DNA from 3 places in the Microbacterium sp. ZW T5_56 genome. Region 2 is predicted to be linked to each of the others. Evidence: predicted binding sites of a transcription regulator. Region 2 holds the regulator's gene; each other region holds the start of a gene.
What was found. Region 2 encodes LexA, which represses DNA repair genes until DNA is damaged. Its sites were predicted from a motif close to TCGAACANNTGTTCGA; they were not measured.
Positions count from the first base shown of each region.

Region 1: ACI3KU_RS11495 (DUF222 domain-containing protein) is a predicted target of LexA. The motif match lies at 5,175-5,190, and genes of this name have one in related genera.
Region 3: ACI3KU_RS13225 (tyramine oxidase subunit B) is a predicted target of LexA. The motif match lies at 1,512-1,527, and genes of this name have one in related genera.

Region 1 covers NZ_JBJDRI010000021.1:40,365-46,826, forward strand. The annotation lists gene ACI3KU_RS11475 (hypothetical protein) at 1-340, opposite strand, end outside; gene ACI3KU_RS11480 (alpha-mannosidase) at 380-3,379, opposite strand; gene ACI3KU_RS11485 (LacI family DNA-binding transcriptional regulator) at 3,437-4,438, shown strand; gene ACI3KU_RS11490 (VOC family protein) at 4,746-5,096, opposite strand; gene ACI3KU_RS11495 (DUF222 domain-containing protein) at 5,213-6,462, shown strand, end outside.
Region 2 covers NZ_JBJDRI010000040.1:24,386-30,847, forward strand. The annotation lists gene ACI3KU_RS16300 (SseB family protein) at 1-653, opposite strand, end outside; gene priA (bifunctional 1-(5-phosphoribosyl)-5-((5-phosphoribosylamino)methylideneamino)imidazole-4-carboxamide isomerase/phosphoribosylanthranilate isomerase PriA) at 637-1,383, opposite strand; gene hisH (imidazole glycerol phosphate synthase subunit HisH) at 1,415-2,071, opposite strand; gene hisB (imidazoleglycerol-phosphate dehydratase HisB) at 2,068-2,685, opposite strand; gene ACI3KU_RS16320 (histidinol-phosphate transaminase) at 2,687-3,766, opposite strand; gene ACI3KU_RS16325 (LysM peptidoglycan-binding domain-containing protein) at 4,017-4,424, opposite strand; gene lexA (transcriptional repressor LexA) at 4,674-5,411, shown strand; gene metE (5-methyltetrahydropteroyltriglutamate--homocysteine S-methyltransferase) at 5,475-6,462, opposite strand, start outside.
Region 3 covers NZ_JBJDRI010000027.1:121-6,582, forward strand. The annotation lists partial or broken gene ACI3KU_RS13215 (hypothetical protein) at 1-435, shown strand, start outside; gene ACI3KU_RS13220 (LysR family transcriptional regulator) at 530-1,438, opposite strand; gene ACI3KU_RS13225 (tyramine oxidase subunit B) at 1,586-2,728, shown strand; gene ACI3KU_RS13230 (FAD-dependent oxidoreductase) at 2,731-3,924, shown strand; gene ACI3KU_RS13235 (allantoate amidohydrolase) at 3,925-5,148, shown strand; gene ACI3KU_RS13240 (ammonium transporter) at 5,209-6,462, shown strand, end outside.

The DNA.
Region 1 (6,462 bases), on a different contig from region 2:
GGTAGGACTCGTCATCGGGATCGGAGCCGACGCTCAGCTGGAGGGTCGCCTCTCCTGCGGTCGCGCGATCCTGGTACGCGTCGTCCAGCGCAGCCGCCGCGGCGGTAAGTCGCGGGCCGGCGACGGCGGTCGTCATGCGGATGAGTGGCGGCACGGTGGCGGTGACGACCGGTTCCGTGCGTCCCGCCTCCTGCATGGGCTCGGAGGGCTCCGTGCGGATGCCGAGCGCATCGCCGACGCCCAGGGCGACGGCCCCGCCGATCAGCAGCGCGACGAGAAACGCCCCGATCGCTCCGAGCGCGCGGAATCGGCCCCTCGACTGTCGCGTCTTCGCTCGCACACCAGCACCCTATCGGCGGCGGTGCGAATCGGAACAGACTCAGGCGCGCGGAATCCGCAGCGTGCGCACCTCGAAGGGTGTGAGTGACAGCGACGATCCCGTGCGGGCGTCGGGAAGCTCGTCCTCAATGAGACTCACCTCGCGCACGCCCGCATGAGCGAACGAGACGCGAATCTCACCGGTGGTGCGTTCGCCCAGCGCCTCGTACACACGCACGATCACGTCTCCGGAGCGATCGGCGGCCAGCTTCACGGAGGACACCACGATGCCGCGACCCGTGACGGTGACGAGCGGTTCGACGGGCCCGGAACCCGAAACAGCAGTGGCCGGAGAGTTCAGCTCGATCCCCGCAGCGGTCGCCGACTCCGTATCGGCGCCGATGACGAGCCCCGTGGTGATCACGTGCAGGCCGTGATCGGTATCGGGGTCGGGAAATCGCGGGGCGCGCAGCAGGGAGAGGCGCACGGTAGTGGTGACGCCGGACTCGTCGGAATCGCGCGTGGTGTCGTAACCGTACAGCGAATCGTTCACCACGGCCGCGCCGAAACCGCGCTCCTGCACCAAGACGAATCGGTGCATCGACGTCTCGAACTTCGCCGCTTCCCACGACGTGTTCACGTGTGTGGCGCGCGACTGATAGCCATACTGCGTCTCGGCGTCCGTCGTCTGGGCCTGGATTGCGAGCGGGAAGGACTGCTTGAGCAGCTTCTCGGTCTCTCGCCAGTCGATCTCGTTGCGAATGAGGAGCGTGCGCGAGCCGGGCGCCAGAGTGATGACCTGCGTGATCGAGGATTCCGAGAAGCGCCGGTGCAGGCGCACAGTCGGGTGTCCGTGATCGCCGAGTCCCCACGTGAACGTGTAGACATCCCGCAGCTCCGTGGCGGTGTTGCGGTAGTACCGGTCGATGTCCCAGGCGTCCCACTTGTTCGGGAAGTCCTGATGCAGCTGCAGCAGGTTGGCGGGCTGACCGAGCGGAATCGTCTCGCGCCCGGTGGCCAGATCCACGGCAGAGACGATGAGCCCCTCGCGGGAGATGAGCACGCGCACAAGGTGGTTGGTGAGTTCCACCACCTCGTCCTCTTCCCCGTACCCGATCGAAACTCGCCCGCCGGGTCCCGTCGCCGGCGCGGCCGCGAGCGCCTCGTCACCCACGCGATAGGGCGTGAACACGAGCGGCACGTCACCAGTTCCAGCGAGAGCCGCGCGAGCGGTGTCGGCGAGCGCCGTCGCCTCCGCGACGACGTCGGTGAGAACGGCGACCGCCTCGCGGTGCACCCACGCGATCGAGGTGCCCGGCAGGATATCGTGGAACTCGTTCAGCAGCACGGTCTCCCAGAGCCGATCGAGGGCGTCATAGGGGTAGTCAGCAAGACCGCGAACCGCGGCGGTGGCCGCCCAGAGCTCGGCCTCGAGCAGCGTGTGTTCGGCGCGGCGGTGCAGGGCTTTGGTCTGGTGCTGACTGGTGAGCGTTCCGCGGTGGAGCTCGAGATACAGCTCACCGACCCACACAGCAGGCTTCGCGAGTTCGGCCCGCGCCTGCTCGAAGAACGTGTCCGGTGACTCCCATTGCACCGTCGCGGACCCCTCGAGGTTCGCCAGTCGCTGCTGTTTGCCGACCATCTCGCGCGTGGTGCCGCCACCGCCGTCACCCCAGCCGACGGGTGCCAGCGAGCGGGTGGCCACCCGGTTCTCCTGGAACTGGCGTGAGGCCTTCGCCACCTCCTCGCCGCTGAGTTCGGAGTTGTAGGTGACCATCGGCGGGAAGTGCGTGAACATGCGCGATCCGTCGATGCCCTCCCACAGGAAGGTGTGATGCGGGAAAACGTTGCGTTGATTCCAGGAGATCTTCTGCGTGAAGAACCACTCGAATCCGGCACGGCGCATCAGCTGCGGTAGCGCCGGCGAGTAGCCGAACGAGTCGGGCAGCCAGACACCGCGTGAGCGTACACCGAACTCGCTCTCGAAGAAGCGCTGGCCGTAGAGGAACTGGCGAGCCAGCGACTCACCGGTCGGCATCACGGTGTCGGATTCCACCCACATGCCGCCGAGCGGCAGAAACCGCCCCGCGGCGACCGCCGCTCGGACGCGCTCGTACACCTCGGGACGGTGCTCCTTGATCCACTTGTACTGCTGGGCGGAGCTCATGCCGTAGACGAACTCGTCGGTCTCATCGATGAGGCGCGCCATCGTGGAGGTGGTGCGGGCCACCTTGCGAATGGTCTCGCGCACCGGCCACAGCCAGGCGGAGTCGATGTGGGCATGACCGACCGCCGAGATGTGATGCGCGCTCGCATCCGCGGGACGCGCGAGCACGTCCGCGAGCCGGGCTCGTGCTTGCGTTGCTGTTTCGACGATGTGCTGCAGATCCAGCACATCGAGCGCATCATCGAGCGCCTGCAGGATGCGCATCCGACGCGGTTCGGTGGCCGCCAGCTCCGCCTGCAGGTCGACGAGGACTTCCAGGTCGAGGGCTAGCTCGAACACCTCGGGTTCGAAGACGGCGAGGTCCATGGTGCGCAGGCGATACAGCGGACGTGTCGACGTGGTCAGCACGTCGCCGTCCCGGGTGGGGAGGAAGGGGTGGTAATCCAGCAGCACGGGGTTGGATGCAGCTTCGAGGAAGAGGGTGATCTGCTCGCCGCCGTTGGCGTCTGGGGTGATGGGAACCCACTGATTACGAGGGTTGAGCGACTTCACGGGGGTCAGATCCGGAAGGTAGACGAGCGCTTCCTGCTGGAATCCCGTCATGTTGACGTCGAATCCGAGATCGAGGTGGGCTTCCACGCGTTTGCCGGCCCAGTCTGCGGGGACCGTGCCGGTGACCTTGAACCAGGTCGTCCCCCAGGCCGGCCCCCATGCGCTGCCGACCTGGTGTGGTACGAACACCAGCGCGAGGCCCTCAGCCGGGGCGATCGGCTCACCCGGCAGCTGGTGCGCCTCCACCGTGAGCGGTACGCGAGCTGAGTAGATCGCCGGGCGAACCCGCTCGTCGAGCACACGGGTCACCCGCCCCACCGTGAGCGAGGTCTCGTCGTGCATTTTCTTCCTCTCGACAGCGTCGTCAGGCCCACTAAACCGATCAAGTACAGTGATCCTATGGCAGCCGCGAAGCGCGTGACCATCACGGATATCGCCCGCATCGCGAGGGTTTCGCCGGGGGCGGTCTCGTTCGCGCTCAATGGCAAACCGGGCGTCAGCGAGGAGACCCGGGAGCGGATCCTTCAGGTCGCGCGAGAGCAGCAGTGGCAGCCTTCTCACGTGGCGCGATCCCTGGTGGGCGCGCGGGCGAACGCGGTGGGCCTCGCACTCAACCGGCCGGCGCGATCACTCGGCACGGAGGCGTTCTTCACGGACCTCATCGCCGGCATCCAGTCGGGGCTGAGCGACGCGCGGATCGGTCTGCACCTGCAACTGGTGTCGAGCCTGGAGGAGGAGCTCGAGATCCATCGACAGTGGCATGCCTCGCGTCAGGTGGACGGGGTTCTCGTCATCGATCCGCTGGGCGACGATCCCCGTATCGACGCGCTCCGCGAGCTCCAGATGCCCACGATCCTGGTGGGTTCGCACGTCGCCGTGCCATCGGCGCTGTGGGTGGATGACACGGAGACGGCGAGCACCCTGTTCGGTCACCTCCGTGGTCTCGGGCACTCGCACATCGCGTATGTTGCCGGGCCCGCGGTGCTCCAGCACACGCGGCTACGCGCACGGGTTCTCGGGGGTCAGGTGATCCACACGGACTTCTCTCCGGGGATGGCCGCAGAGCAGACTCGTCGCCTGCTGAACGGGGATGACCGTCCGACCGCCATCGTCTACGACAACGATGTGATGGCCGTCGCGGGCCTGCGGGCGGTGCAGGAGATGGGGGTGGGCGTTCCCGCCGACGTGTCGCTGGCGAGTTTCGATGACTCGGTCATCGCGGGACTAGTGCGTCCGTCGATCACCGCGATGACGCGCGACACCTTTGAGCTCGGCGACCGGTCTGCGCGGCTGCTGGTGCGCCAGATCGCGAGTGACGTGGTACTGCCGGGTGAGGCCGGGCCCGCGCCCGTGCTCACGGTGCGCGAGAGCACAGGACGACCCGGAACTGTCAGCGGTTGAACGGCCCCCAGTGGTCGCGCAGAGTCTGGGGGTCATGTTCCCAGACAGTTCGCGTGGCTTCCAACCAGGTGGCGTTCGTCCCGTTCGCGGTAAGCGGGGGAACGACGTGGGCATCCGAGAGATGATGGCGGATGACGGCGACCGGAACATCGAGTTCTGCCGCCGTTTCCTCCCGGGGTCAGCTCGTCCTCGTCAGCTTCAAGGACGGCGAGATGGAGAACCCGCTCCTCCAACGCGGCGGCGAACTCAGCGCGCTCGCGAGCGACGCGATGCGCGACCACCACGCTGGCGAACGCCGAATCCTCAGTCACTCCGGGAGTTCCCACAGCTCGATGGGCAGCCCCTCAGGGTCGTGCAGGCGGGCGAATCGTCCGAATTCCGTCGCCCACTCCTCCCGCGTCTCCACCTCGATCCCCGCCGCTTCCAGGCGAGCCACCAGCGTGGACAGATCCGTCACGCGGAGGTTGAGCATGAACGGCTGGGCTGAGTCGAAGTAGCCGCTGTCCTGCGGGAACGGCGCGAAGACGGTCATGCCGGCCGACTGGGTCCAGACGGCATCCTCTCCCGCATCGATCCCGAGGTGCTCGCGATACCAGGCGGCGCGTGCCCGGGGGTCACGACTTCGGAAGAACAGACCACCGATTCCCGTCACAGTCATGGCGTCATGGTAGCGGCGTGAGGCTTGTCTCGCGGCGTACACAAGTGCGTATTGCAAGTTATCCACATCTTGTGTGCTTCGTACTTTTGTTCTAGTGACTGCGAGATCATTGAAGCATGACATTAGAACTCTTGGAAGACGTCGCGACGGACGTGCACCGGCCCGACCACGACGGCTCGTCCGGTACGCGCACCGACCCGAAGCATGCGCGCAGCTCACGAAAACGCGTCCCGCCTGACGAAGCCGACGTACAAGTGAAGCGCGCCTACGTTGAAGCGGTGGTGGCCGTGACGCGTTCACGGGCGGCCACCGATGCGCTGGAGGCCGCGCTGCTCGCCGATCTCGTAACACTGTCCGGGGCATCCGGAGCATCGTCCCATTCCGACCTGGAGTTGCGGTCGCTTGCCGCCGAGGTCGGCGCCGCGATCCACGTGAGTGATCGCACGATTCAGCGCCGCATGTCGGACGCGTATGGGCTGGTGAACGACTTTCCCGACGTCCATCGGGCGCTCGCAGAGGGGGAGATCACCGCGGCCCAAGCGCGGGTAGTCGTCGACGTCGGAGCCCCCATCGAGGTGGGCGACGCACGCGACCGCTACGTCGCGCGAGCTCTTCCCCTAGCCCGGGTGCAGTCCCCCAACCGGCTGCGCGGCATGCTGGCGCGCATAGCGGAGGAGGTGCGGGAGGTGGGCATCACGGAACGCCACCAGTCCGCGTGCGAGGCGCGCGTGGTGTGGGTCACCGACGACCCGGACGGTATGTCGACACTGCATGCGTACCTCCCGTCGGTCCTTGCGCACGGCGTGAAGAGTCGCCTGGATCAGATGGCCCACGAACTCCGGGACACTCGCGGCAAGCAGGCCCGCGGTGATGGCACGCCTGCCACTGCGGCTGGCGCCGGTGGCGGTGCTGGTGCCGACGCGATCGACACCGCCGACACCACCGACGCGGTCGATGAGCGCACGGTGGATCAGATTCGCGCGGACCTGCTTGCGGACCTCTTGCTCACCGCCACGCCGGCGAGCGAGAACACCGCCCTCGGGTCGATTCGTGCGACGATCGCCGTCACGATTCCGGTGCTCACCCTCGCCGGCCGAAGCGATGACGGGGCAGAGCTCGACGGCGCCATACCGATCGACGCCGACACCGCTCGAATCCTCGCCGGGGGCGAGCCGGGATTCGACCGGGTGCTCACTCACCCCATCACCGGGGCCGTGCTGGCGACCGATCGCTACCGCCCGACGGCTGAGATGAAACGCTTCCTCACCCATCGCGACCAACACTGCCGACACCCCGGATGCCGGGTTCCGATTCGAAACACCGACATCGACCACAACGAAGAGTGGGCCGATGGCGGCAAGACCGA
Region 2 (6,462 bases):
AGTCCGTCCATGAGCTGCAGGGTGATCACGAGTTCGGGGCCGCGCAGGCGCGCCTCGGGATCCCCGGCGGACACGGTCGCATCGATCACCGCGAGTTCCGTTCCCACGGACTCCTGGAGCGCGGTGAACACCTCGGGCGACTGCGGGCTCGGCGTCCACGGCTGCTCCTGCGCGATCGCCCAGACCGCGGGACGACGCACGACGAACTCCGTCGGAGAGGTCGGGTCGATCACGATCAGCTCGGTTCCATCCGACGCGGCTGACACCGCAGCACGCAGCCCGGCCACGGGAATCGGTCGGGCCTGCGGATCCCACGCGCTCAGCGTCGCGACGCTGGAGAAGACCGGAAGCACGGTGCGGCCATCGGGCGCCGCCACCGTGATGAGCGACAGCTCCTGCGTCTTGTCCACGGTCAGACCGGTCGGCCCGACGCCCTCGTCACCCTTCTCGGCAACAAGGGGAACCAGCACGCGCGCCTGGCGCAGCGCGTCGATCACGTCTTCCTGGCGCGCCGATCCATCACGGAACCCACGTAGGGCCGCGTCGAGTCGCGGATCAGCCGAGCCATCGTCGGCGGCGTTCGCGTTCTCCTCGAACCGACGCCCCTCCCAGGGAACGCCGGCGGAGTCGCCGATGTTACGCGCCGGCGACATCCAGCGCCTCGGCCAGCGTGAATGCACCCGCGTACAGCGCCTTGCCCACGATCGCACCCTCGACGCCCAGCGGAACGAGTTCACGCAGCGCGGCGATGTCATCCAGGCTCGACACGCCGCCGGAGGCGACGATCGGCTTCGGCGTGCGCTGGGTCATCTCGCGCAGCAGCTCCAGGTTCGGGCCGCGCAGCGTCCCGTCCTTGGTCACATCGGTGACGACGTAACGGCTGCAGCCGGCGTCTTCCAGGCGGTCCAGGACCTCCCAGAGGTCACCGCCGTCCTGCGTCCAGCCGCGCGCGGCGAGCGTCGTGCCGCGCACGTCCAGCCCGACCGCGATCGCGTCCCCATAGCGGGCGATCACGTCGGCGGCCCACTCGGGGTTCTCCAGCGCTGCGGTGCCGAGGTTGATGCGAGTCGCCCCGCTCTCGAGCGCCGCCTCCAGCGAGGCGTCGTCGCGGATGCCACCCGAGAGCTCGATGCTCACGCCGCGCAGCGAGCGGATCACCTTGCGAAGGATCGCCGTGTTGTTGCCGCGCCCGAAGGCGGCGTCCAGGTCCACGAGGTGCACCCACTCGGCACCCTGGTCAGCCCAGGCGAGTGCGGCGTCGATGGGGTCGCCGTAGCTGGTCTCCGAGCCGGCCTCACCCTGGGTCAGGCGCACCGCCTTGCCATCGGCGACGTCGACGGCGGGGAGCAGCGTGAGTGCGGGGGTGGACGCGAAGTCGTTCATTTTATCCTCGTGTACGGCGGTCACAACAGGTTCAGAGACTAGTCCGGGCAAGACTGCCGATCCAATTCGCGAGCAGCCGGATTCCGGCATCGCCCGATTTCTCGGGGTGGAACTGGGTCGCCGACAGCGGGCCGTTCTCCACGGCCGCCAGGAAGCGATCGCCATGCGTGGACCAGGTGAGCTGCGGTTTCGGGAAGCTTCCGTAGACCTCCAGCGGCCAGTCCTTCGCCGCATAGGAATGCACAAAATAGAAGCGCTCGTCCTCGATACCGCGGAACAGCACCGAGTCTTCCGGAGCCTCCACCGTGTCCCATCCCATGTGCGGAAGCACCGGGGCGTCAAGCTCGGTGACCGTCCCCGGCCATTCGTCGAGTCCGTCCGCTTCGATCCCGCGCTCGATCCCGCGCTCGAACAGCACCTGCATGCCGACACAGATGCCGAGCACGGGCCGGCCTCCCGCGAGACGGCGTCCGATCAGCTCGTGGGCCCGCTGAGCCCGCAGCGCCTCGGCCACCGCAGCGAAGGCACCGACGCCCGGGACGACCAGACCGTCCGCGTCGAGCACCAGCGCGCGATCCTTGGTCAGCCGGGCATCCGCCCCTGCCGCCTCGAGCGCCTTGACCGCGGAGTGGACATTGCCGGAGCCGTAGTCCAGAACCGCAACGACGGGGCGTGTTTCGGCGCTCATAGCGCGCCCTTGGTGCTCGGAATGCCGTCGACCAGCGGGTCGAGGGCCTTGGCCCGACGGAACGCCCGCGCGAAGGCCTTGAACTCCGCTTCCGCGATGTGGTGCGGGTCTCGTCCCGAAACGACGTTCACGTGAACGGTGAGACCAGCATTGAACGCGATGGCCTCGAAGACGTGCCGCACCAGCGATCCGGTGAAGTGCCCCCCGATGAGGTGGAACTCGTACCCGTCGGGCTCCCCGGTGTGCACGAGGTAGGGACGTCCGGAGATGTCGACGACCGCCTGCGCCAGCGCCTCGTCCAGCGGAACGAGGGCGTCGCCGTAGCGGGCGATGCCGCTCTTGTCGCCGAGCGCTTCGCGAATTGCCTGACCCAGCACGATCGCGACGTCCTCCACGGTGTGGTGCGCGTCGATATCGGTGTCGCCGTGGGCGCGCACCGTGAGGTCCGTGAGCGAGTGCTTCGCGAACGCCGTCAGCAGGTGGTTGAAGAACGGCACCGAGGTGTCGATGCTGCTCTGCCCCGTGCCGTCGAGGTCGAGCTCGAGCTCGACGGTGGACTCGCTGGTCGCCCGCTCGCGACGAGCGGTGCGGTGGGTGGTGAGGTCGGCGGTCATGTCAGGCTCCCAGTGAGGCGAGGGCGTCGAGGAATGCAGTGGTCTCATCCTCGGTGCCGGCGCTGACGCGCAGGGTCCCGGGGATTCCGACGTCGCGGATCAGCACGCCCTGGTCGTAGAGCGCCTGCCACGTGGCCGCGGGATCGGCGACCCCACCGAACAGGATGAAGTTGGTCCAGGACGGCGAGGGCTCGTAGCCGAGGGCCTCGAGCGTAGCGAACATGCGATCGCGCTGGACGACGATCTCGTCGACCATCGCGAGCATCTCGTCGGCGTGCTGGAGGGCAGCCAGCGCCGCGGCCTGCGTGATCGCGCTCAGGTGATACGGCAGGCGGACGAGGCGGAGCGCGTCGATGAAAGCGGGATCGGCGGCGAGGTACCCGACACGCGCTCCGGCGAACGCGAACGCCTTGCTCATCGTGCGCGACACCGCGAGCCGCGGACGCCCTTCGAGGAGCGTCAAGGCACTGGGCTGGTCATGCGGCGCGAACTCCCCGTACGCCTCATCGACGACGACAATGCCGTCCGTGGCGTCGTAGACCCCTTCGACCACGTCCAAGCTCAGCGGCGTTCCGGTCGGGTTGTTGGGCGAGCAGAGCAGCACGATGTCGGGTGCGGCTTCGCGGACCTGCGCGGCGGCGGACTCGGCCGTCAGGGTGTAGTTCGCGCCGCGCTCCCCCACCGCCCACGTCGCACCGGTTCCGCGAGCGAGGAGACCGTACATCGAGTAGGTCGGGCCGAAGCCGTATACCGTGCGTCCCGGCCCGCCGAAGGCCTGCATGATGTGCTGGAGGACCTCGTTCGACCCGTTTGCCGCCCAGATCTGGTCGGCGCTCAGGCCGTGACCGAGATACTTCGCAAACCCCTCGCGAAGAGCCGTGAACTCACGATCCGGGTAGCGGTTGACGTCGCGGATGATGAGCGAGATGGCATCGATGATCCCGCTTGCCACGTCATCGGGAATCGGATGCGTGTTCTCGTTGACGTTGAGCGCGACCGGAAGAGCAGCCTGCGGGGCGCCGTAGGGCGTCATCCCGCGTAGATCATCACGAAGGGGAAGGTCACCGAGAGAGGCAGTCACCGCTCCATGCTAGGCCGCGAAGGGCCGTGGCGCCGATTCGGAACTGTCATGATCCGACACGGCTCCCCACCATCAGACGCTCGGCCCCTCCCGACGACACCAGAAACGACGAAGCCGGCCCGCGCAAGAGAGAGAGAAAGAGGCGCGGACCGGCTGGATCTGGATCTGGACGAGGGACCGCACCCCGGGGCCATGCCGACGCATGTGCCGGCGAGCACGCCCCAGCGTGCGAACTCCTCAGGTCTGATACCTACTCAGCGTCGAAATAGGAGCTCGGGATCGCGAGCGTCTGCCCTGCCGACAGCGCGTCCGTGTGCAGGTTGTTGAGGCGAGAGATCTCGGCAACCACATCACGCGGGTCTGCCTCCGGTGCCACCGTGGTGGCAATGCTCCACAGTGAGTCGCCGGGCATGACGGAGATGTTCGTGAACGTGCCCGCCGGGGCACCGGCCTCATGAGAGGCGATCGCCGAACCGCCGCTCAGGACAGCGACCGCGATCACCGCGATGAGCGGAAGGCTCGCAAGGAAGGTGAGCACGCGACGACCGCGCGCGGTGATGCGCAGACGCGTGCGCGGCGAGGTCTGCGACGACGATGCCGACGTGAAACGCGGTGCCGGCGAGGCGGTGATGCCGGTGGCGATGCTGATGGTGCTCATGTTCTGTCCTCCCTCTCTCGGTATGGTTCGCATCCGGGCCTCGGCCGGGAGGGCCGGATGCGAACCTACGTACCGAATATATGTTCGATGTACGAATCCGTCAACCCGTTTTTCGAATCCCGGCTGATCGAAATCAGCGACACGCTCGAACAAAAGTCCTCGGATCACTCGAAACTCGGATACGGTTTCGATACGCACAGCACACCACGGACCACCGACATTGGCGTTTTCGCCCGAAGGAGCAAGGACATGAGCGAGGCATCCGGCCCCGACACCACGCTGGAGAGCGGCCCCGCGACAGGCTCCGATCGCCCCGTGGAGAGCACCGGACGCACCGGTACCCGACGCCGTCGGAGTCTCAGCGAGAAGCAGCTCGCCATCCTGGAGGTCATTCAGCGCTCCATCGCGCGCAACGGCTATCCGCCGAGCATGCGCGAGATCGGTGACGCGGTGGGCCTGAAGTCACTGTCCAGCGTCACGCACCAGCTGGGCCAGCTCGAGCTCAGCGGATACCTGCGTCGCGATCCGGGCAAGACCCGCGCGATGGAGGTGCTGATCGATCTGCCGGGTACGGCCGCCGAGAACCCCGCAGACGCGATGACCCCGGTGGGCGATGCGGCACTGGTCCCGCTGGTCGGACAGATCGCAGCCGGTGTGCCGATCACGGCGGACCAGCAGGTCGAGGAGATCTTCCCGCTGCCGCGTCAGCTCGTGGGCAAGGGCGAGCTGTTCATGCTGAAGGTGAACGGCGAGTCGATGATCGATGCCGCCATCTGCGACGGTGACTGGGTTGTGGTGCGCGTGCAGAACGATGCCGACAACGGAGACATCGTGGCCGCGATGCTCGACGGCGAGGCCACGGTCAAGACCTTCCGCCGTCGCGACGGCCACACCTGGCTCCTCCCCCGCAACACCGCGTTCGAGCCCATCCTCGGTGATGAGGCGACGGTCCTCGGCAAGGTCGTCGCCGTGCTCCGCGCCATCTGACCCCGCGACCAAACGCCCGAGGCCCCCGGATCTGAGATCCGGGGGCCTCGGGCGTTTGCCAGGTCAGGCGCTGATGCCGACACGGACGTTCTTCGTCGCCGCCACCAGGTTGCGCAGCGACTCCACCGTCTCGTCGTAGCCACGGGTCTTCAGACCACAGTCCGGGTTCGCCCACACGAGCTGGTGCGGCAGAACGTCCACGGCGCGCTGCAGGATGGCCTGCTGCTCCTCCACGGACGGCACGCGCGGCGAGTGGATGTCCCAGACACCCGGGCCGACGCCGTGCGGGAAGCCGGAGTCGCGAATGTCGTCGATCACGTCGCCGCGGCTGCGCGCCGCCTCGATCGAGGTGACATCGGCATCGAGCGCCGTGATCGCGTCGATCACGACGGAGAACTCCGAGTAGCACAGGTGCGTGTGGATCTGCGTCGCGTTGTGTGCACCGGCCGTCGCGAGACGGAAGGAGCCCACCGACCAATCCAGGTACGGCGCCTGGTCCTCGGCCTTCAGCGGCAGAAGCTCGCGCAGGGCGGGCTCGTCCACCTGGATGATCTTGATGCCGGCGTTCTCGAGGTCGGTGATCTCGTCGCGCAGCGCGAGACCGACCTGGTTCGCGGTCTCGGCCAGCGGCTGGTCGTCGCGGACGAAGGACCACGCCAGGATGGTCACGGGTCCCGTGAGCATGCCCTTCACGTGCTTCTCGCTCAGGGACTGCGCGAACTCGGCCCAACGCACCGTCATCGGGGCCGGACGCGACACATCGCCCCACAGGATCGACGGACGCGTTGCACGCGAGCCGTACGACTGCACCCAGCCGTTCTGCGTCACGGCGAAGCCGTCCAGCAGTTCGGCGAAGTACTGCACCATATCGTTACGCTCGGCCTCGCCGTGCACCAGCACGTCGATGTCGAGGTCGTGCTGGAGGTCGATCACGCGAGAGATCTCGTCGCGGAGGAAGCCCTCGTAGGCGGCGTCGTCGATCTCGCCCTTGGCGTGCGCGGCACGAGCACGACGGATGTCACCGGTCTGCGGGAACGATCCGATCGTCGTG
Region 3 (6,462 bases), on a different contig from region 2:
CCCTCGCTTACACCCTCAACTGCGAAGAGCCTCTTTATTGGAGCGTTCATGGTGACAATTCCCGCCCCCATTGCTGCGGCTTTTCACCGACAGATGCATGATGTGTCCCCCTGGGGGGCAACGAAGCCTGGTCGCAAAGCTGCTGATAAGGCGACACCGGGAATGATCCGCGGCTATGGGTTTGTTTTCTTGATATTGCTTTCGATCTCGATCTGGCTGAACTTCATCCCTAAACTTCTGGCGGAACGATACCTCATGCAGCTATCCGGTCCGCTCTTTCTCGCCTGCGCGATCGCCACCGCTGGGACCGTGCGGTACATAACCGGAATGCAGCGTCGCTCTCGACCGTCTGAGCGAATCAACGCGGTCGTTCTGACTCTCTTGTCGGTTGGGCTTCTCGTGGGTGCTGTGTTGCTCTCCCTGGTCTCTCGTTAGGCTCGATCTTCACCGGTCATCGAGATCCAGTCTTTCGCCAGGCTGCCGACGGCCCCGACGCTGACTACCGCCGAATCAATGCGCTGCGGCGCCCTCAGCCCGTAGGCAGGAGGGTGGCGGCGGCGCGGAGGCAGTCGATGAACGCGTGACGGGTGGCGTCCTCGTCCTCGCTCTCCCGCCATGCCGCCAGCAGGCGGGTGGTGGGGGATCCGGCGATCGGGACCACTGTGATCGACGGGGGTGCGAGCTGGCGCACTGACTCGGGGAGAATGCTGGCGCCGACGCCGGCCGCGACGAAGGCCAGCGCCGTCTCCTGGTGCACCACCTCCTCCACCACGCGCATCGTGCCGGGGGTGATTCCGAGGGTCTCGTCCACACGCGTGACGAACCCCGCCATGAGCGAGCGAGGGTAGGAGATCATCGGCACCTCGAGGATGTCCGTGACGCTCACCTCGGTGCGCGAGGCCAGCGGATGATCGCTCGGCAGGCACATCACCAGGCGTTCCTCGAACACCACCTCGGTGGCGAGAGTCGGACCGAAGGCGCTGTTCGGGAGGTCGTCGCGCACGATGCCGACGTCGAGGGTTCCCTCGCGCAGCCGATCGAACTGCTCGCCCGATGTGAGCGGCACCAGGGAGAGGGAGACGCGCGGGCGCTCGGCGCGGAAGCGACGCGTGACCTCGGGCAGCACCGTGTAGTTCGCGGAGCTGACGAACCCGACCGTCAGCTGCCCGGCCAGCCCGTCCACGTAGTCGCGCATCTCCGCGCGGACGCCCTCGACCTCCTCGATGATCCGTCGCGCCCGCTCCTGCAGGTGTCGGCCGGCGGGGGTGAGGGACACGCGCCGGGTGCTGCGCTCGAAGAGCGGCACTCCCACCTCCTGCTCGAGCCGGCTCACCTGAACGCTCAGCGGAGGCTGCGACATGTGCAGTCGTCTGGCCGCTCGACCGAAATGGAGCTCGTCCGCCACCGCGAGAAAGTAGCGCAGCTGACGGAGTTCCATGAGGGCACGATACGCCGGCCGTATTACCGCGACGTTTCCGGATCATTGCGAGCAAAACGCTATCAATCCGAGCGAGAAAAGGTATTTGACCAGGGTTTGTTCTGACCGCTTCTCTGGAGGGGAAGGACTCGATGAAAGGCCCACACCATGACCGCAGACACCCGGATCGACATGCTCTACCTGAGCGAGCCTGACGTGATCGCCGCCGGCATGAAAGACATGGACCGCTGCATGGAGGTCATGGAGGAGGTGCTCGTCCTTGTCGCGAAGGGCGACTACCGGATGGCCGGGAACTCCGCCAACTCGCACGGCGCGCAGATCAGCTTCCCGCAGTCGTCGCCGTTTCCCACGATGCCGCTGGACGCCGCAGACCGCCGGTTCATGGCCATGCCCGCGTACCTCGGCGGGCGCTTCGATGCCGCCGGCGTGAAGTGGTACGGCTCCAACGTCGACAATCGCGAGAAGGGCCTCCCGCGATCGATCCACCTCATCGTGCTGAACGACAAGGAGACCGGCGCACCGTTCGCGATCATGTCGGGCAACCTGGAGAGCGCCTACCGCACCGCCGCGGTCCCCGGTGCCGCCGCCAAGAAGCTCGCCCCGGTGAACGCCACGACGCTCGGGATCATCGGCCCCGGCGCGATGAACAAGAGCGCGCTGCACGCCATGACCGCCGCTCGGCCCACGCTGCACACGATTCGCATCAATGGTCGTCGGCGGTCCACGTCCGAGGCGTTCGCTGACTACGTGCGCGAGCACTACCCGCAGTTCACCACGATCGAGATCGCTGAGACCGTGGAGGCCGCGGTGCGTGACTCCGACATCGTCTCCGAGGCTGTCACGGGTCTGGTCGGCTCGGAGAACTATCCCTACATCGACGGCGACTGGATCAAGCCGGGAGCCTTCCTCAGCCTCCCCGCGAACCTGCGGATGGACAAGGAGTACACGCTCTCCGGCAAGGCGCGACTGATCGCCGACGCGAAGAAGATCTATGAAGCCTGGGCCGAGGAGTACCCGGCGCCGTCGCACGAGACGGCGTTCGGCATGATCGGTCTCTACTGGCAGGACCTCATCGAGGCCGGCGAACTTGACGAGTCTCGCGTCGTGAACATCGGTGACGTCTTCCAGGGCACGGCCGCGGGTCGCGAGTTCCCCGAGCAGCCCGTGCTGTTCAGCGTCGGCGGGATGGGCGTCGAGGACGTCGCGTGGGCGAAGACCGTCTACGAGAACGCCCTCGAGCTCGGCATCGGCACCACGCTGAACCTCTGGAACACGCCGGACCTGGCCTGATCATGCCCGGTTCCGTCTCCGCACGCGCGGAATCCGCCACGTACGCGATCATCGGCGCAGGTCTCACCGGTGCGTCGGTCGCCTGGCGACTGGCCCAGTCGGGTGCCGACGTCATCGTGCTGGAGCGCGATGTGCCTGCCTCTCCGCAGGGGAGCTCTCACGGGTCCGCGCGCATCTTCCGCTACGGCTACCTCGATCCGTTCTACGCCAGTCTCGTCGTCGATGCGCGCCGGTCGTGGGACGAGTTGGAGGCCGCCAGCGGTCGCCGACTCATCACCCCGAGCGGAGCCCTGGACTTCGGATCGGTGCGCGATCCGCGTGCTCTCGCCGACGTTCTGGACAGCGTCGGGGTGGAGCACGAGCTGCTCGCCCGCACGGAGGCCGCGTCGCGCTGGCCGCACCTGGACTTCGACACCGAGGTGCTGTGGCACCCCGGTGCCGGTGTGATCGACGCCGAGGAGTCGGTGCTCGCGATGCTCGACCTCGCGACAGCCGCCGGGGCACAGGTGCGCACGGGGTGGGAGGTGGTCTCGGTGGCCCATCGCGGCAGCGGGTACGTGCTCGCCTCCGCGACCGGCGAGACCCTGTACGTCGAGCAGGTGATCGTCGCCGCCGGGGGATGGCTGCCCGCTCTCCTGCGCGACCTCGACCTGCCAAGCACCTTCGCGCGATCCCTTCCCGACTTCGAGGTGCGGCAGGAGAACGCCTTCCACTTCCCCTATCGCGCGCTCGCCGATCAGAGGGAGCCCGCACCGGGCGAGTCCACGTCGTGGCCCACCTTCATCTACAAGGGGGAGAACATCCAGACCTATGGCCTGCCGGGTGGCCGGGACGCGCAGTTTCGCGGCCAGAAGGTCGCGGAGTACAACGGCGGCAGGCGGATCGTGTCGGCCTACGCGCAGGACGGCGTCGTCGACGCGGCGAACCGCGCGCGGGTCACGCGCTTCGTCGCGGCCTTCGCTCCGGGTCTCGTCCCGGAGCCGTACGAGGAGACCACGTGCCTGTTCACCAATGTCCCGCGCGACGACATGATCATCGACCGCGCGGCCGGCATCACGATCGTCTCGCCGTGCTCGGGGCAGGGAGCGAAGTTCGCCCCGCTGCTGGGTGAGATCGTTCACGACCTCGTCACCGGCACCGCGCCTGCCGCGGAGCGGTTCCGCGCGACGGGTCAGCGATTCGCGGCGGTGGTGTGAATGACGACGCACGCTGATGCCAACGCCCTCCTCGCCGAGATCGCATCGATCGGAGTCGATGCCGACCGCGGCGGATACTCGCGCCCGGTGTTCTCGGGCGCCGAGCTCGAGCTGCGTGCCTGGTTCCAGCGCCATGCCGAGCAGCGCGGGCTCGCGGTGGAGACCGACGGCAACGGGATCATCTGGGCCTGGTGGGACGTCGAGGGCTGCGATCGCACCGATGTCATCGTCACCGGTTCACATCTGGACTCAGTGCCCGGAGGCGGCAATTTCGACGGCCCACTGGGGGTCGCCAGCGCCCTCGCGGCGGTGGATCTGCTGCGCGAGCGCGGGGTGGAACCCTCGCGTCCGCTCGCCATCGCCGTCTTTCCGGAGGAGGAGGGATCGCGGTTCGGTGTCGCCTGTCTCGGTTCTCGACTGCTCTCCGGTGCCGTCACGCCCGAGCGGGTGCGCGAACTTCGAGATGAATCCGGACGCGACTACACCGCGGTGTCCGCGGAGGCAGGTTTCGATCCGAAAGCCATCGGGGCAGATCCCGCTCGTCTCGCCGCGATCTCGGCCTTCATCGAACTGCACGTGGAGCAGGGGCGTGGACTCATCGACCTCGGCGAGCCGGTCGCACTCGCCGGCACGATCATTGCCCACGGCCGCTGGCACGCGCGCATCGAGGGGCGCGGCGACCACGCCGGTGCCACGCGGATGGCGGATCGGCAGGATCCCGTCGTCGTCGCGGCCGAGACGATCCGAGCCCTGCGGGCGCACACGCTCGTCATCGATGATGCCCGCGGGACGGTCGGCCGGATGACGGTCACCCCCGGCGGGACCAACGTCATCGCGTCGGCGGTCGATCTGTGGCTGGACGTTCGTCACCGCGGCGAGGACGCCGTGCGGCGCATCGTCAGCGAGGTCGTCGCGGCCACCGGTCGCGCCGCAGACGCAGAGGGATGCATCGTCACCGTGACGGAGCAGTCCTTCTCCCCGACGGTCGCCTTCGACACGGCGCTGCGTGATCGCATGCAGAGCGTGCTCCCCGACGCTCCGGTACTCGACACGGGTGCCGGCCACGACGCCGGTGTTCTGGCGGAGTCCATTCCCACCGGGATGATCTTCGTCCGCAACCCCACCGGGTCTTCGCACACCCCCGCGGAGACCGCCGAGGCGGCAGATGTCACGGCGGGCGTCGCAGCGCTCACCGCCGTGCTGCAGGACCTGCTCGCCCCCTGAACCCGCGCCCGGAATCTGACGATTCCCGGGCTACCCGACTTGCATCACGAAAGGAATGACATGGACATCACCTCCCAGGTGAACACCGGCTGGATGCTTACTGCAACCGTCGCCGTGACGCTCATGCTCCCCGGACTCGCGCTCTACTACGGCGGACTCTCCCGCACCAAGAACATCCTGAACACCATGATGATCGTGCTCGGCGGCTTCGCCGTGACCGCGGTGCTGTGGGTGCTGTTCGGCTACAGCCTCACGCTCGGGAACTCGATCGGCGGCGCCGGCCTGCTGGGCGATCCCACCAACCTGTTCGGAATCCAGTCGCTCCTCGGAGCGGAGACCCCGGAGGGCGCTGTTCCGGCGATCCTCATCGCCGTGTTCCAGCTCATCTTCGCCGGCCTCACCGTCGGCATCATCGGCGGCGCTGTCGAGGGCCGCATGAAGTTCTCGGCCTGGCTGATCTTCTCCGGGCTGTGGGCCACTCTGGTGTACTTCCCGGTGGCGCACTGGGTGTTCGCCTTCGATTCGGCAGACGGATCGACCATCGGCGGCTGGATCGCCAACCGACTGCACGCCATTGACTTCGCCGGCGGTACCGCGGTGCACATGAACGCGGGTGTCGCGGCGCTCGTGCTGGCCTTCTTCCTCGGCAAGCGCCAGGACTTCCCGCACGTCGGCCGACCGGGCAACCTCCCGATCGCCGTGGTGGGCGCGGGTCTGCTGCTGGTGGGCTGGTACGGCTTCAACGGCGGATCGTCGGGCGGCATCAACGACAGCGCCGGCGTCGCGGTGACCAATACGCTCGTCGCCGCGTGCGCGGGCCTGCTCGGCTGGCTCATCATCGAGCGCATCGTGCGCAAGGCGGCCACCTCGCTGGGTGCCATCTCCGGTGTTCTCGGTGGCCTGGTCGGCATCACGCCCGCGGCCAACTCGGTGTCCCCGATCGGTGCGGTCATCATCGGACTCCTCGCCGGAGTCGTGGCCTTCGCGACCCTGGGACTCAAGGAGAAGCTCGGCTACGACGACGCGCTCGACGCCGTCGCGATCCACATGTTCCCTGGCATCTTCGGCACCCTGGCGATCGGCTTCCTGGCCGATCCGTCCTCCCCGGCCGGTGCCACGGGCATCTTCTTCGGCGGCGACTGGAGCCTGCTGGGCACCCAGGCACTCGCGATCGTCGCGGTGTTCGTGTACACCTTCATCGTGACGGCGCTGATCGCCTGGCTGCTGAAGATCACCGTGGGGCTGCGGGTCAGCCAGCGCACCGAGCGCACCGGCCTGGACACCACGCTGCACGCCGAGACCGCCTACGACCTG